4 regions of the Streptomyces sp. NPDC006140 genome follow, and region 2 is predicted to be linked to each of the others. Evidence: riboswitches for the same ligand, from Rfam matches in the RefSeq annotation. Region 2 holds a riboswitch; each other region holds the start of a gene.
What was found. Region 2 has a riboswitch for cyclic di-AMP ahead of ABZ386_RS30870 (M23 family metallopeptidase). Riboswitches for the same ligand answer to the same signal wherever they lie in the genome.
Positions count from the first base shown of each region.

Region 1 (3,377 bases), on a different contig from region 2:
GGCGTTGGTGCGGTAAAAGACGGCGACGTCGCCGGCCTTGGCCTCGCCCGCGTCCGTGAGGCGGTCTATCTCGTCGGCGACGAACTGCGCCTCGTCGTGCTCGGTGTCGGCGACGTAGCCGGTGATCCGCGCGCCGGTGCCCGCGTTGGTCCACAGGTTCTTGGGGCGGCGGGACTCGTTGCGCTCGATGACCGCGTTGGCCGCGCTGAGGATCGTCTGCGTGGAGCGGTAGTTCTGCTCCAGCAGGATCGTCGTCGCGTCCGGGTAGTCCTCCTCGAACTGGAGGATGTTGCGGATCGTCGCGCCGCGGAAGGCGTAGATCGACTGGTCGGCGTCGCCCACCACGCACAGCTCGGCGGGCGGGATCTCGGCCTCGGGCGGCACGTCGACGGGGTGCTCGGTGGTGCCGACCAGCTCGCGGACCAGGGCGTACTGGGCGTGGTTGGTGTCCTGGTACTCGTCGACCAGCACGTGCCGGAAGCGGCGGCGGTAGTGCTCGGCGACGTCCGGGAAGGCGCGGAGCAGGTTGACCGTCGTCATGATCAGGTCGTCGAAGTCGAGGGCGTTCGCCTCGCGCAGCCGCGACTGGTACATCGCGTAGGCCTGGGCGAGGGTCTTCTCGAAGCCGTCGGAGGCCTGGGCGGCGAAGTCCTCCTCGTCGATCAGCTCGTTCTTCAGGTTGCTGATCTTGGCGCTGAAGGACTTGGGCGGGAAACGCTTGGGGTCGAGGTCCAGGTCGCGGCAGACCAGGGCCATCAGACGCTTGGAGTCGGCGGCGTCGTAGATCGAGAACGAGGACGTGAAGCCGAGCTTCTTGCTCTCCCGGCGCAGGATGCGCACGCACGCGCTGTGGAAGGTCATCACCCACATGGCGTTGGCGCGCGGACCGACGAGCTGCTCGACGCGCTCCTTCATCTCCCCGGCGGCCTTGTTGGTGAAGGTGATCGCGAGGATCTGGCCCGGGTGCACGCCGCGCTCGGCGAGCAGGTGGGCGATGCGGTGCGTGAGCACACGGGTCTTGCCGGAGCCGGCGCCGGCCACGATGAGCAGCGGGGAGCCGGAGTGGACGACGGCGGCGCGCTGGTTGTCGTTCAGCCCCTCCAGGAGGGCGGCCGTGTCCACGACCGGGCGTGGGGCGCCGTCGCGGTAGTAGGCGTCCCGGTCCGGCGGCACGTCGAACTTCCCGCCGAACAGATCGTCCGGAATCGACTCCGGAGCGTGATCGTCCTCGGGCGGCGGCGGGGGCTCGTCCGCGGGGCCCCGCTGGGCCTGGAGGTCCGCCAGGAAGCTGTCGTCAAAGAGGCTGCTCATCGCTCTCCGAGTCTAGGGCGCCCCACTGACAGCCCGCCGCCGCCCTGAGAACATCGCCCCGACCCGGGCCCCCGCCGACCACCCGGGGGCGCGTTGTCACCCTCCAGCGTGGCGTGATCACACCCCGCGACGGCATCACAATCGCGGATAACCCGTGACCAATCCCCCTTGATCGCCCACTCTCGGCGACGCCCATGAATAAGGTCACGAAAATGTATCGGGCATATCACCCATCAACCTTCACAGGAGCCACACGAGTTGGCTACGGTGCGAACGGGCCGCATGACCCCCACCGGCGAACGTCGCCGGGCCGCGCGGCCTCCGCCGAGTCCGGCGCGCCGCCGAGCAGCCGGAGCCGGGGACCCACCGAGACCTTGGGGTGAATCGGCCCGACTCCCCTAGCGGAGCAGGCCGTAGGGCAACCCTTCCGAGATACCCGCCCGAACCCGACAGCTAACCCGGTAGGCGGAGCATGGAAGGAGTCGCCTCCCTTGGCGTCGCACCGCAAGTCGCGTCCTACGGGTACGCGCGTGGCAGGCATACGGACCCCCGCCCTCGCAACGGCGGCCCTCACCTCCGTGGCCCTGCTGTCCCAGTCGGCCAACGCAGCCCCCGAGGCCGACGAGAAGCCCAGCCTGGAGGAAGTCGAGAAGAAGGTCGGCGACCTGTACCGCCAGGCCGAGTCGGCGACCGACAAGTACAACGCGGCCAAGGAGAAGACCGCGAAGCAGCGCAAGCGCGTCGACACCCTCCTCGACGACGTCGCCCAGCGCACCCAGAAGCTCAACGAGGCGCGGGAGGAGCTGGGTTCCTTCGCCGCCGCCCAGTACCGCACCGGCGCCTCCGCCCCGGACACGGCGACGTTCCTGCTCGCGGACACCCCGCAGGACTACTTCGACCAGACGCAGCTGATGGACCGGATGACCGGCCGTCAGAAGGTCGCGGTCGACGACTACGTCACCCAGCAGTCCGAGACGATGAAGAAGCGCCAGGAGGCCACGGAGAGCCTCACGACGCTCACCGAGTCCCAGGGCGACCTGAAGACCGCCAAGGCCACCGTCCAGCGGAAGCTCGCCGACGCACGCCAGCTGCTGTCGCAGCTGACCGCCGAGGAGAAGGCGCGACTGGCGGCGATCGAGAAGCAGAAGCAGCAGGAGGCCGCCCGCAAGGCCGCCGAGCTGGCCCGGAAGCAGGCCGCCCAGCAGCAGGCCCAGGACCAGGCTCCCCAGCAGCAGGAGAGCGGCTCCCCGGCGCCGGGCTCCGGCACCTCCTCGACCGCCCCGGCCGACTCCTCGTACGCCACCAAGGCCGAGAAGGCCCTCGCCTTCGCCCGCGCCCAGATCGGCAAGCCGTACGTGTGGGGCGCCGTCGGTCCCGGCTCCTACGACTGCTCCGGCCTCACCCAGGCCGCGTGGAAGGCCGCCGGGGTGACCCTGCCGCGCACGACCTACGACCAGGTGACCGCCGGCACCACGGTCCCCCTCTCCCAGGCCCAGCCCGGTGACCTGGTCTTCTTCTACGACGACGTCACCCATGTGGGCATGTACATCGGCAACGGCATGATGATCCACGCCCCGAAGCCCGGCACCTACGTGCGCGAGGAGTCGATCTACTACGACGGCGAGTCGGCGATCCACAGCGTGGTGCGGCCCGCCTGAGAAGTCCTGGACGTTTTTGAGGGGCACGCGCGCGTGCCCCTCTCGTCCTGTGCGCGGCGCTCTCTAGCATCGGGGCCATGTCCGACCCCTCCCCGTATGTCACCTTGTGGGCGACCTACGCCCTGACGACCGGCACCTTGTCGGTCGGTCTCGACTCGGCGGGGTACGAGGTTCTGTCCCGGATCGCCCTCGCCCTGGCCTGCGCGGGCTGGCTGGGGGCGGTCGCGCACGCCCTGCTGCGGCTGCCTCGGCCGGCCTGGCGGAGGGCATCGGCGGCGGCGCTCACCTGGGTGGCCGCGACCGCCGTCACCGGCACCGGCTTCTCCGCGGCCGGCCTGCAGCGCCCGGCCGCGGCGCTGCTGGCGCTCGCCGCGCCGCTCTGGGCCGTGCTGCTCGTCGCGGCGGCCA
Region 1 is NZ_JBEXTS010000011.1:328,503-331,879, reverse strand. It holds gene pcrA (DNA helicase PcrA) at 1-1,311, opposite strand, end outside; cyclic di-AMP (ydaO/yuaA leader) riboswitch at 1,624-1,794, shown strand; gene ABZ386_RS27920 (NlpC/P60 family protein) at 1,803-2,969, shown strand; gene ABZ386_RS27915 (hypothetical protein) at 3,047-3,377, shown strand, end outside.
Region 1: linked by a shared signal. The riboswitch ahead of ABZ386_RS27920 (NlpC/P60 family protein) and the one ahead of ABZ386_RS30870 (M23 family metallopeptidase) in region 2 are both predicted to bind cyclic di-AMP.

Region 2 (3,377 bases):
CGTCGATGCCCCACCCGTACGTCCTGCTGTCCGCCGCCGTCTCCCTCGACGGCTACCTGGACGACACCGGACCCGAACGCCTCCTCCTGTCCGGCCCGGCCGACTTCGACCGGGTCGACGAGGTCCGGGCGTCCGTCGACGCGATCCTGGTCGGCGCCGGCACGATCCGCGCCGACAACCCGCGCCTCCTGGTCAACTCCGCGGAGCGGCGCGCCGCCCGCACCGCCGCAGGCAAGCCGGAGTACCCCCTCAAGGTCACCGTCAGCGGCACGGGCGAGCTCGACCCGGACGCCCGCTTCTGGCACACCGGCGGCGCGAAGGTCCTCTACACCACCGACCAGGGCGCCGAACGCGCCCGCGCCCTCGGCCTCGCCACCGACGTCGTCCCCCTCGGCCCCGGCCTCGACTGGCGGCGGCTCCTCACCCACCTGCACGACGTCCGGGGCGTACGGCGCCTCATGGTCGAGGGCGGCGGCGTGATCCACACCCAGCTCCTCACCCAGGGCCTCGCCGACGAACTCCAGCTGGTCCTCGCCCCGCTCTTCGTGGGCGACCCGGCGGCACCCCGCCTCTTCGGCCCCGGCGGCTACCAGTCCGGCCGGCTCCGGCTGCTGGAGACGCGGCGGATCGAGGACGTCGTCCTCATGCGCTACGAACCGACCGCCCCGGGCACCGGCCCCCTCCCGGTCGCCGCCGACCACCACTGGCTGGCCCGCGCCTGCGCACTGGCGGCGGAGTGCCCGCCGTCGGACACGGCGTTCAGCGTGGGCGCGGTGGTGGTCGCGGCCGACGGCACGGAACTGGCCCGCGGCCACTCCCGCGAGGGCGGCGACCCGGTCGTGCACGCGGAGGAGGCGGCCCTGGCCAAGATCGACCCGGCCGACGGGCGCCTGCCCGGCGCGACGGTGTACAGCAGCCTGGAGCCGTGCGCCCGCCGCGCCTCCCGCCCCGCACCCTGCGCCCGGCTGATCCTCGACGCGGGCGTACGGCGGGTCGTCACGGCCTGGCGCGAGCCGGACACCTTCGTGGCCGCGGCCGACGGCAGCGGTGTCCTCGCCGCCGGGGGAGTGGAGGTCGTCGTCCTGCCCGAACACGAGGAGCGGGCCAAGGCCCCGAACCGCCACCTGTCGCCCTGAGTACGGGCCACGACCTGTCGTACGGAGTACGGACCACGACCTGTCGTACGGACTGCGGCCGTCGTGCTGATCGCGGGCCGATCGGCCCAACAGATCCTGCGCCCGTGCCTTGGGAAACCCTGACCCACGCGGGCGCCCCGGGCGGCTGAGCGGCGGGTGTGCGCGAGCGGTCCCGCGGATGGCGTACACTGGTGTCACAACGACGCGGGGTGGAGCAGCTCGGTAGCTCGCTGGGCTCATAACCCAGAGGTCGCAGGTTCAAATCCTGTCCCCGCTACTGAAGGCCGAGGGCCGGAATCCGAAAGGGTTCCGGCCCTCGGTGTTTCCTCTGGGCCCTCCATTACTTTCGGTGAGTGAATCGCGCCGCTCCGCATAACGACTGACACACCGTCAAAACCCGTGAGTCACTTACGTGGCGGTCAACTCGCCCGATTTGGCCCGGTCATGGGGGGTAAGTCCGCGCGAAAAAGGTTAATGATCAAGCGGAATCGCTGGAATACCCACCGCGCGTCTATTAACGTTCGATAACGCAGCGCGGTCGTCCCAGCCGTCACAGAAGGCGGCTCCGTGCGCACGCGCCGAATCCCGAAAGGGAACCGGGGAACCACCACTTGGGGTGAATCGCACGCATACCGCCGTGGAAGCACGGTCGGTATACGCGCGTAGGAGACCTTCCTGCTCCGAACCCGTCAGCTAACCCGGTAGGCGAGAAGGAAGGAAAGGAGTACGCCCACGTGGCGTCCAACCGGCCTGCCCCCGCGGCCCCGTTCGCGCAGAACCAGCGCGACACCGAGACCTTCGGCTACGGAGGTCAGCGCACCGACGAGGGCCCGTTCCAGGAATGGAACCCCACCGCGGAGTCCATCCGTCCCGTCCGCGGCCGGCATCGCGTCACCAAGCAGCGCGGCGGAGGACTCGCCCGCAGCTCCACCGTCCTGGGCGTCGGCGTCATAGCCGCCGTGGGCGCCGGCGGCATGGCCAGCGCCCAGACCGGCAAGCCGCCGGTGTCGATCTCCGTGCCGGACCTTCCCTCGGTGGGTTCCCTCATCTCGGACGACGACACCCCCCAGGGCTCCGCGACTCCGCTCAGCAGCCTCGGCACCGCCACGGCGGACGCCGAGCAGGGCAGCTCCGGCGCCGGCGAGGCGCTGCGCGCCCGGATCATGGCCCAGGCCGAGCACCAGCAGGACCAGATCGAGACCAAGGCCGCCGAAGAAGCCGCGGCCGCCGCCGAGAAGGCCGCCAAGGAAGCCGCCGCCAAGGCCGAGAAGGAAGCCAAGGCCAAGGCCGCCGAAGCCAAGCGGAAGGCGGAGGAGGAGGCCCGGAAGAAGGCCGAGGCCGAGCGGCTCGCCGCCCTCGCCAAGCAGTACACGCTGCCCACCTCCTCGTACACCATCACCTCGACCTTCGGTCAGGCCGGTGCCTACTGGTCCTCCGGCTACCACACCGGCCTCGACTTCGCCGCCCCCACGGGCACGCCGATCAAGGCGGTGCACAGCGGCACCATCACCGAGGCGGGCTGGAGCGGTTCGTACGGCTACAAGACGGTCCTGACCCTCGATGACGGCACGGAGATCTGGTACGCGCACCAGTCGTCGATCGGCGTCAGCGTCGGCCAGAAGGTCAGCACGGGCGACGTCATCGGCCGCGTCGGCGCCACCGGCAACGTCACCGGTGCCCACCTCCACCTCGAGGTGCACTCCGGCGGTTCCGGCAGCGGGATCGACCCGCTGGCCTGGCTGCGCGGCAAGGGCCTGAACGTCTGAACCACGGCGTCCTCGGTTCCGTGCGGAGGGGCGTTTACGGGAGTTTTGCGTCCGCTGTGGAATGAGCCTCCCCCGCACGGCCGTTGACACGGGACATGACTTCTCTGCGCAAACTCGGCTCCTCCGAACTCGAGGTCTTCCCGCTCGCCCTCGGCGGCAACGTCTTCGGCTGGACCGCCGACGAGGACCAGTCGTTCGCCGTCCTCGACGCCTACACCGCCGCCGGCGGCAACTTCGTCGACACCGCCGACGTCTACTCGGCGTGGGCCGAGGGCAACCAGGGCGGTGAGTCCGAGACCGTCCTCGGCAAGTGGCTCCGGGCGCGCGGCAACCGCGCCGATGTCGTCGTCGCCACGAAGGTCAGCCAGCACCCCGAGTTCCAGGGACTGTCCGCCGCCAACATCAAGGCCGCCGCCGACGCCTCCCTGCGCCGCCTCGGCACCGACTACATCGACCTCTACTACACGCACTTCGA
Region 2 is NZ_JBEXTS010000013.1:271,313-274,689, forward strand. It holds gene ABZ386_RS30860 (dihydrofolate reductase family protein) at 6-1,136, shown strand; tRNA gene ABZ386_RS30865 (tRNA-Met) at 1,340-1,413, shown strand; cyclic di-AMP (ydaO/yuaA leader) riboswitch at 1,703-1,859, shown strand; gene ABZ386_RS30870 (M23 family metallopeptidase) at 1,871-2,902, shown strand; gene ABZ386_RS30875 (aldo/keto reductase) at 2,998-3,377, shown strand, end outside.

Region 3 (3,377 bases), on a different contig from region 2:
GCGGTCATGCGCCCGCGGTTCTGGAGCAGCAGGAGCAGGGAGAGGAGCCGGTCGGCGCGCATGGGGGCCATTGTGCGGTGTCCGGGGGCGTACCTGACAGGAGATGTCAGGTACGCGGATCAGGCTGGGTCCCAGACGCCTTCACGGCCCGCCCGGGCCCCTGACGAGAGGACCGCCCATGCCCGGCTCCCGTACCACCGCCACCACGGGTCACTTCACTTTCGCCGACTGGCAGGAACGCGCGCTCGGCCCGGGCGAGGACACGCACCCCCGGCTCGCCCACGCCTCGGTCCGCAACACGTTCAGCGGCGGCATCGAGGCGGCCGGGACGATCTGCGAGTACACCATCGTCTACACCACCCCCAAGACCGGCTCCTTCGCCGGCATGGAGCTGCTCACCGGCCGCCTCGACGGGCGGGAGGGGAGCTTCGCCGTCGAGGAACGCGGGTGGTTCGGCGAGGACGGAACCGTGCACTGCGCCTTCGAGGTGGTGGAGGGCTCGGGCAGTGGGGAGCTGTCCGGGCTGAAGGGGAAGGGCGGCTTCACCGCGCGGCAGGGGGAGGCGGCGGTGGCGTACCGGTTCGAGTACGAGCTGGGATGAGACCGGGCGGACCGGAACTTCGTGGCTCGGGGTAACGGGCTCTGTGTACAGTGGTGCCGCCTCGCGTACGGCGTCGTAGTACGCGCGCCTCCTTAGCTCAGCTGGCCAGAGCAACGCACTTGTAATGCGTAGGTCGTCGGTTCGAATCCGACAGGGGGCTCTGCTGGAACCCCAGGTCAGATGTGTTCTGACCTGGGGTTTTGTCGTCAGTGGATGTGGCGACTCGGACGTTTCCTGACCTGTCCGTGTGCGTGATCAGGACCAGATGTAGGTCATCACCACGAAGATCACGACGAGAAGTCCGAGGGTCACCCCTCCAGCGGTGGTCATAGCCTCGTAGTAGGAGGCTTCCTCCATCACCCTGTGGGCGATGCCCGCAGCACCACCACCGATGATCGCAAGGAGGACTGCGACCCGGGCGTCGTGCAGCTTGTTCCTCGGGGGCTTGTCCCCGGGCCCAGAGAGCTGCGGACCGTCGTGCGTTGCCGTCATGGCTCGCTGCCTTCGTCAGTCGCCTGTGAAGGATGACCTGTCGGATTCGGACTGGCGAAGTTGTCCGGCCGCTGATGCGGCTTCACCCCAAGGGCTGCTCGGTCGGCCATGGCGTGGTCGGGGCCGGCGACCCGTCTTGCTCGGGTCCTCCACTCCTGCCGCTCCATGGATGCAACTGTGACATCCGGACGCCGGCAGGACTCGGCTTACGCCCGGACCGCCCCGTCGTCTGTAACGGGGGCTTGTCGTCAAAGAGATCGTGACTCAGGCCACGCCGAATATCCCAACTCAGACGGGCATTTGTGGGCTTGGTCACCAGCCCTCCATACGGGTGACCGTCAGTGGGATCACCGCTGCTCAGAGGCTAGTTGGCGCATTTTTGGAGTCCTTGATCAGTCCCGTTTGACGAGGGCCCGGTACATCATCTGGAGGGCTCCGCTCGGCGTCGATCGGCCTGCTGTCGATTGACGGAACATCAGATGAACGACTCGCACACGTGCTTGATGTCCGCTCCGGGCTGGTGTTCATGACGACCTGAGGCGGCGCCGGGCGCATGTTTGCGCCCAAGGAGTCGTGCTCCGGCGTGAGAGCCCCCCGGGGGCCCTTGCGTTGTCCAGGTCAGATCTTTCCCGACCTGGGTTTCCTCAGCCGCCGTGCGATTTCCAGCTGGTCGTCATCCAGGGGGCGGCCGTCCTCGATCTCCCACAGGGCGTTCTGGAGGAGGCGGCCGAGGGTCCAGGCCCGGGCTCGGGGGCGGTCCAGGGTGAGGATGTCGGTCATGGCGTCGAAGCGCCAGAGGATGTCGTCGGGGTCGTAGCGGTTGTCGAGGGCCGGCCAGAGTTCGAAGCCGGGGTCGCCTGCCAGGGGCTTGGGGTCGATGGCGAGCCAGGGGGCGCGGTCGGAGGACAGCACGTTCTCGTCGTGCAGGTCCCAGTGGAGGAGGCGGTCGCCCGGTTCGTCCACGACCTCGCGGACGGCGGCCGCGCAGTCCGCGATCAGGGCGCGGGCCTCGGGGTCGGGGATGCGGGGCAGCGCCCACGGGGTCTGGTCGAGCATGGCGCGGGCGATGTCGCCGAGGCGCCGCAGGCCGGGCGGGGCGGGGAAGGAGGTGAGGTGGGCGAGGAGTTCGGCGATGGTGACGACGGCCTGGTGGGGGTCCGGGACGTGGGACAGCATCCGGGTCTCGTCGAGACGCTCCAGCAGCATGGTGCCGGTGGGCTCGTCGTGGTCGAGGAGGCGGACGGCTCCGTCGCCGTCCCAGGCCCGCAGGGCGACCGGTTCGCCTTCGCTCTCCTCGTCGAGGAGCTGGAGTTTGAGGACCGCGGTGGTGCCGTCGCGGCGGACGACCGGGAGGACCAGGGCGGAGACGCCGTGCATGGGCGGTCCGTCGGGTGCCAGCTCCCAGCGGTCGAGGAAGCCGGCCGTCAGGTCGGGCAGTCCGGCGATGAAGGCGCGGCCGGCCTCGCCGTTGAACTTCTCCTGTGATGCCGCCAGTTCACGGGGAATGTCGATCACTTTCGGCACGGTAGTGGGGGTGTGCCGGGTGGGTCATGTGAATTTGCCCGGCCGGTGAAGCGGCGTGGCGGGGGAGTCGCCCGACCGCCCCGCCGGGTGCCGAGGGCGCCGGGCGGGCGGCGTGCGTCAGGGTTCCAGGGCTGTGCGTCAGGGTTCCGGGACTGCGCGTCAGGGCCCGAGGACTGCGCGTCAGGGCTCCAGGACCACCTTGCCCGTCGTCCCCCGGGTCTCCAGCGCGCGGTGCGCGACCGCGGCGTCGGCGAGGGGGAAGCGGTGGACGGCCGGGGTGAGGCGGCCCGCGGCGGCCTCGGTGAGGGCGCGCAGTTCGAGGATGCGGACGGGGTCGGGGCCGCCGGCCTTCTGGAGCATGACGGGGCCGAGGACCTGCTCGGAGACGCCGTCGACGAGGTAGGGCTCGCCGTCGTGGAGGCCCTCGCCGGACCAGCCGAAGACGATGTGCCTGCCGCCCGGGCCCAGGAGGGCGACGGCCTCGCGGGCCGCGTCGCCGCCCACGCCGTCGAAGACGACGGTGGCGGTCCGGCCGCCGAGGTGGGCGCGGACCTTCGCGGGCCAGGCGGGGTCCGTGTAGTCGACGGCGAGATCGGCGCCGTTGGCCTGGACGCGGGCGACCTTCTCCGGCCCGCCCGCGAGACCGACGACGGTGGCGCCGGCGTTCTTGGCGTACTGCACGAGGAGGGTGCCGATGCCGCCGGCGGCGGCCGGGACGATCGCGACCGAGTCGGGGCCGAGGTCGGCGAACTGCAGGATC
Region 3 is NZ_JBEXTS010000010.1:229,262-232,638, reverse strand. It holds gene ABZ386_RS25645 (WYL domain-containing protein) at 1-62, opposite strand, end outside; gene ABZ386_RS25640 (DUF3224 domain-containing protein) at 179-601, shown strand; tRNA gene ABZ386_RS25635 (tRNA-Thr) at 688-761, shown strand; gene ABZ386_RS25630 (hypothetical protein) at 857-1,093, opposite strand; cyclic di-AMP (ydaO/yuaA leader) riboswitch at 1,099-1,280, opposite strand; gene ABZ386_RS25625 (aminoglycoside phosphotransferase family protein) at 1,712-2,608, opposite strand; gene ABZ386_RS25620 (zinc-binding dehydrogenase) at 2,798-3,377, opposite strand, start outside.
Region 3: linked by a shared signal. The riboswitch ahead of ABZ386_RS25630 (hypothetical protein) and the one ahead of ABZ386_RS30870 (M23 family metallopeptidase) in region 2 are both predicted to bind cyclic di-AMP.

Region 4 (3,377 bases), on a different contig from region 2:
ATGGCTCCTCCTTACTCCTTCCGAGCCACCCAAATACGGTCTCGCGTCGCAGAGTTCACCGCTTTGAGCGACAGATATATGCATATCTTGGTGGATCGCCGTCCTTCATGGGTGTTCTGGTGGCAGTCTGGCGACGAAGCACCAGTCCGGGACCGTACTCGAACCTTCCGCTCCGTGTCGGCCTGCGGTCCCGTGGGAAAGGGACGACGTCGCCATGGCAGACCATTTGGAAGCCTCCGTCACTCTGCCGAGCGATCCCGCCTCGGTCTCCGCAGCGCGCGCCTACGTGGTGGGCACGCTGGCGGAGTGGGGCCTGCCGGCGGACACGGAAGTGTCCGACACCATCCGGCTCATCATCTCCGAACTCGCCACCAACGCCGTCCAGCACACCTTCGGACAGTCGCCCACGTTCACGGTGGACGTCGAGCTCGACCGTGACGAGCACCTGCGCGTCGGTGTCACGGACAGCCACCCGCGCTTGCCCAGACGGCTCCCGGCCGCCGTCCAGCAGGACAACGGCCGCGGCCTGGCCATCATCCGCTGGCTGACCGCGGAGTACGGCGGCAGGCTCCGCGTCCGCCCCACCCGTGAGGGCGGCAAGACCATCTCCGTCGAACTCCCCTGGACGGTCCCGGCCCAGCCGGTGACGGCGGCGGGACAGCAGGAGCCGTAACGTCACAGCGGCGCATCCCCGGGCGTCTCGGGCACCGAAGCACCGGCCCGGCCCCCTGCGCGCCGGCCGCCACCGCCCGTGTCACCGGCGTCGCGCCGACGCCTCCCGACGCGGTGCCGTTCCCCGAAGCGGTGCCGTTCCCCGCAGCGCCGACGGCTGCCTGACGGTGTCCCGCAGCTGCGCCGGAACCCTGACGGTTCCCGACCGGGGTGAGGCCGGTTCCTCCGCCGTCCCGGCCGTCTCGTCACGCAGGCCCGCCCGCCGCACCAGCCGGGGGAGCAGCCCCCACAGGCCGACGCAGACCAGGAAGGTCGCCACGCTCGCGGCGATGCCGCCGGCCCGGCCGGTCGTCACATCGACCACCAGCAGCACGGAACCGCTGAACGCGAACACGAGCACGACCAGGCCGGTGGTGGCCAGGCGCGAGGAGACTTGCACGATGCGCGGCTTGGCGCCCTGCTGGAAGAGCGAGCGGTGCAGCGCGGCCGGCGCGGTGAACAGCGCCGCGGCCAGGACCGCCAGCAGCAGCGTGATGACGTAGGTGACGCGCTGGACCGTGTCGAGGTCCTCGAAGCGCGAGGTGAAGGCGAGCGACAGCAGGAAGGCGAAGAGGATCTGTACGCCCGTCTGGGTGACGCGGAGTTCCTGGAGCAGCTCGACGAAGTTGCGGTCGGCGCGCTGCAGCGGCGTCTCGTTGCGTGCGGTGCAGGGACGGTGCTCGGCCATGGGGGGACGGGTAACCACGTGAGCCCGTATCACGCTCCGGCGTGCGGCGGCGCGTCAGGACGCCGCCGCACGCCGGGCGGCTACTTCACGCGCCCGTACCAGACGCTCTTGGTCCAGATCTTCTGCAGCCGCACCACGTCCCCGGTCTTCGGGGCGTGCCAGAGCTTGTTCTTACCCGCGTAGATACCGACGTGGTACACGCTCTTGCCCGAGTGGAAGAACACCAGGTCCCCCGCCTTGCGGTTCTTGGCGGAGATGTGGCGGGTCTTGTTGTACTGCTGGGCGGCCGTGCGGGGCAGTTTCTTGCCGGCCTTCTTGAACGAGTACAGCGTGAGCCCGGAGCAGTCGAACCGGTGCGGCCCGGTGGCGCCGTACTTGTAGGGCGAGCCCTTCTTCGAGGCCGCGATCTGGAGTGCCTTCGTCGCAGGTGTGGCTGCCGCGGCCTCCGAGGAGAAGCCGGGGGCCACGATCGAGCCGCCCACCGCGGCGATGGTGAGGGCCGAGGCCGTTCCGGCCCGGGCCATGAGCGACGGGACACGATTGAGCGCAGTCATGCGCAACCCTTCGTCAGCCGCCTGTGAAGGATGACCTGTCGGATTCGGGCTGGCGAAGTTGCCCGGCCGCTGACGCGGCTTCACCCCAAGGGCTGCTCGGACCCGGTCATGGCGTGACCGTCCCGGCGACCCGTCGTGCTTGGGTCCTCCACTCCTGCCGATCCACTTCTGTCGACCGGTCATCCGGGCGGCGGCAGGACTCGGCGTCCGCCCGGATCGCCCCGCCGCTGTGGCGGGGGCTTGTCGTCAGACAGGGATCTTGACTCATGCTTGACCCGAAATCCCAACGGAACCGGGGATTTGTGTTGTTACTCACCACTCACCCGTTCGGGTGGACACGTCTGTGTTCGAGCCACCGTCTACTGCTCCGCGGACCTTCGGACCAGGCATGGAATGTCCCATTCCGCCCCACGGCTACGCGCGTTGCGCAACTGAGGGGGTCCAGAAAAAGGATCCCTGTCTACTCCGAACAGGGGTACGTCGTTCGGTCCGTTTCGACTCAGGCCCGGGACGCTCCGTCGGCAGAACGGGCGCCCGGGCCGTCGGATCCGCGTCAACGGCCGTCCGAGCCGCGTCAGCTGACGGACTCGGGCGGCAGCGTGAGCCTGGCCGTGCGCCGCTCACCGTCCAGCACGCGCAGGGCCCGGGCCAGCGTGCCGGCGTGCAGTTCCGTCTCGCCCCGCTGGTGCATCAGGGTCAACGCGTCACGCAGCGCGGTCGCCTTGCCGACCAGGGCCTGGGCGGCACGCAGCCCGCGGTAGGTGTCGCCGTGCAGCGCCGGATTGATCCGGCCGAGCAGGTCGACGACGTCGAGGTAACGGTCGATCAACTCCGCCTCGGCGCGCGTCAGCGCGGGCAGCGGCGGCAGTTCGGGCGGCAGCACCGGAGCCTCACCGCCCGGTCGGCGTGGCCAGGATGGCCTCGCGGTTGGGGAGGACCCGGTCCACCAGGCCGTACTCCACCGCCTCCTGGGCGGTGAGGATCTTGTCCCGCTCGATGTCCGCGCCGACCTGCTCCGGGGTGCGGCCCGTGTGCCGCGCGAGCAGCTCCTCCATGCGCGTCCGGATGCGCGTCAACTCGTCGGCCTGGATCGCCAGATCGCTGGCCTGGCCGTGGACCGGTTCGGGCAGCGACGGCTGATGGATCACCAGACGCGCGCCGGGGAGCACGGATCGCTTGCCGGGCGTGCCCGCGGACAGCAGCACCGAGGCGGCCGCGCCGGCCTGGCCGAGGCAGATCGTCTCCACGTCACAGGTGACGTAGCGCATCGTGTCGTAGATGGCCGTCATTGCGTGGAAGGAGCCGCCGGGGGAGTTGATGTAGAGCGCGATGTCGCGGTCCGGGGCCTGGTGTTCGAGGTACATGAACTGGGCCATCACGTCGTTCGCCGAGGTCTCGTCCACCGGTGTCCCGAGGAAGACGAT
Region 4 is NZ_JBEXTS010000002.1:169,534-172,910, forward strand. It holds gene ABZ386_RS06000 (helix-turn-helix transcriptional regulator) at 1-2, opposite strand, end outside; gene ABZ386_RS06005 (ATP-binding protein) at 215-673, shown strand; gene ABZ386_RS06010 (DUF6328 family protein) at 755-1,399, opposite strand; gene ABZ386_RS06015 (C40 family peptidase) at 1,480-1,953, opposite strand; cyclic di-AMP (ydaO/yuaA leader) riboswitch at 1,957-2,169, opposite strand; gene ABZ386_RS06020 (hypothetical protein) at 2,528-2,836, opposite strand; gene ABZ386_RS06025 (ATP-dependent Clp protease proteolytic subunit) at 2,844-3,377, opposite strand, start outside.
Region 4: linked by a shared signal. The riboswitch ahead of ABZ386_RS06015 (C40 family peptidase) and the one ahead of ABZ386_RS30870 (M23 family metallopeptidase) in region 2 are both predicted to bind cyclic di-AMP.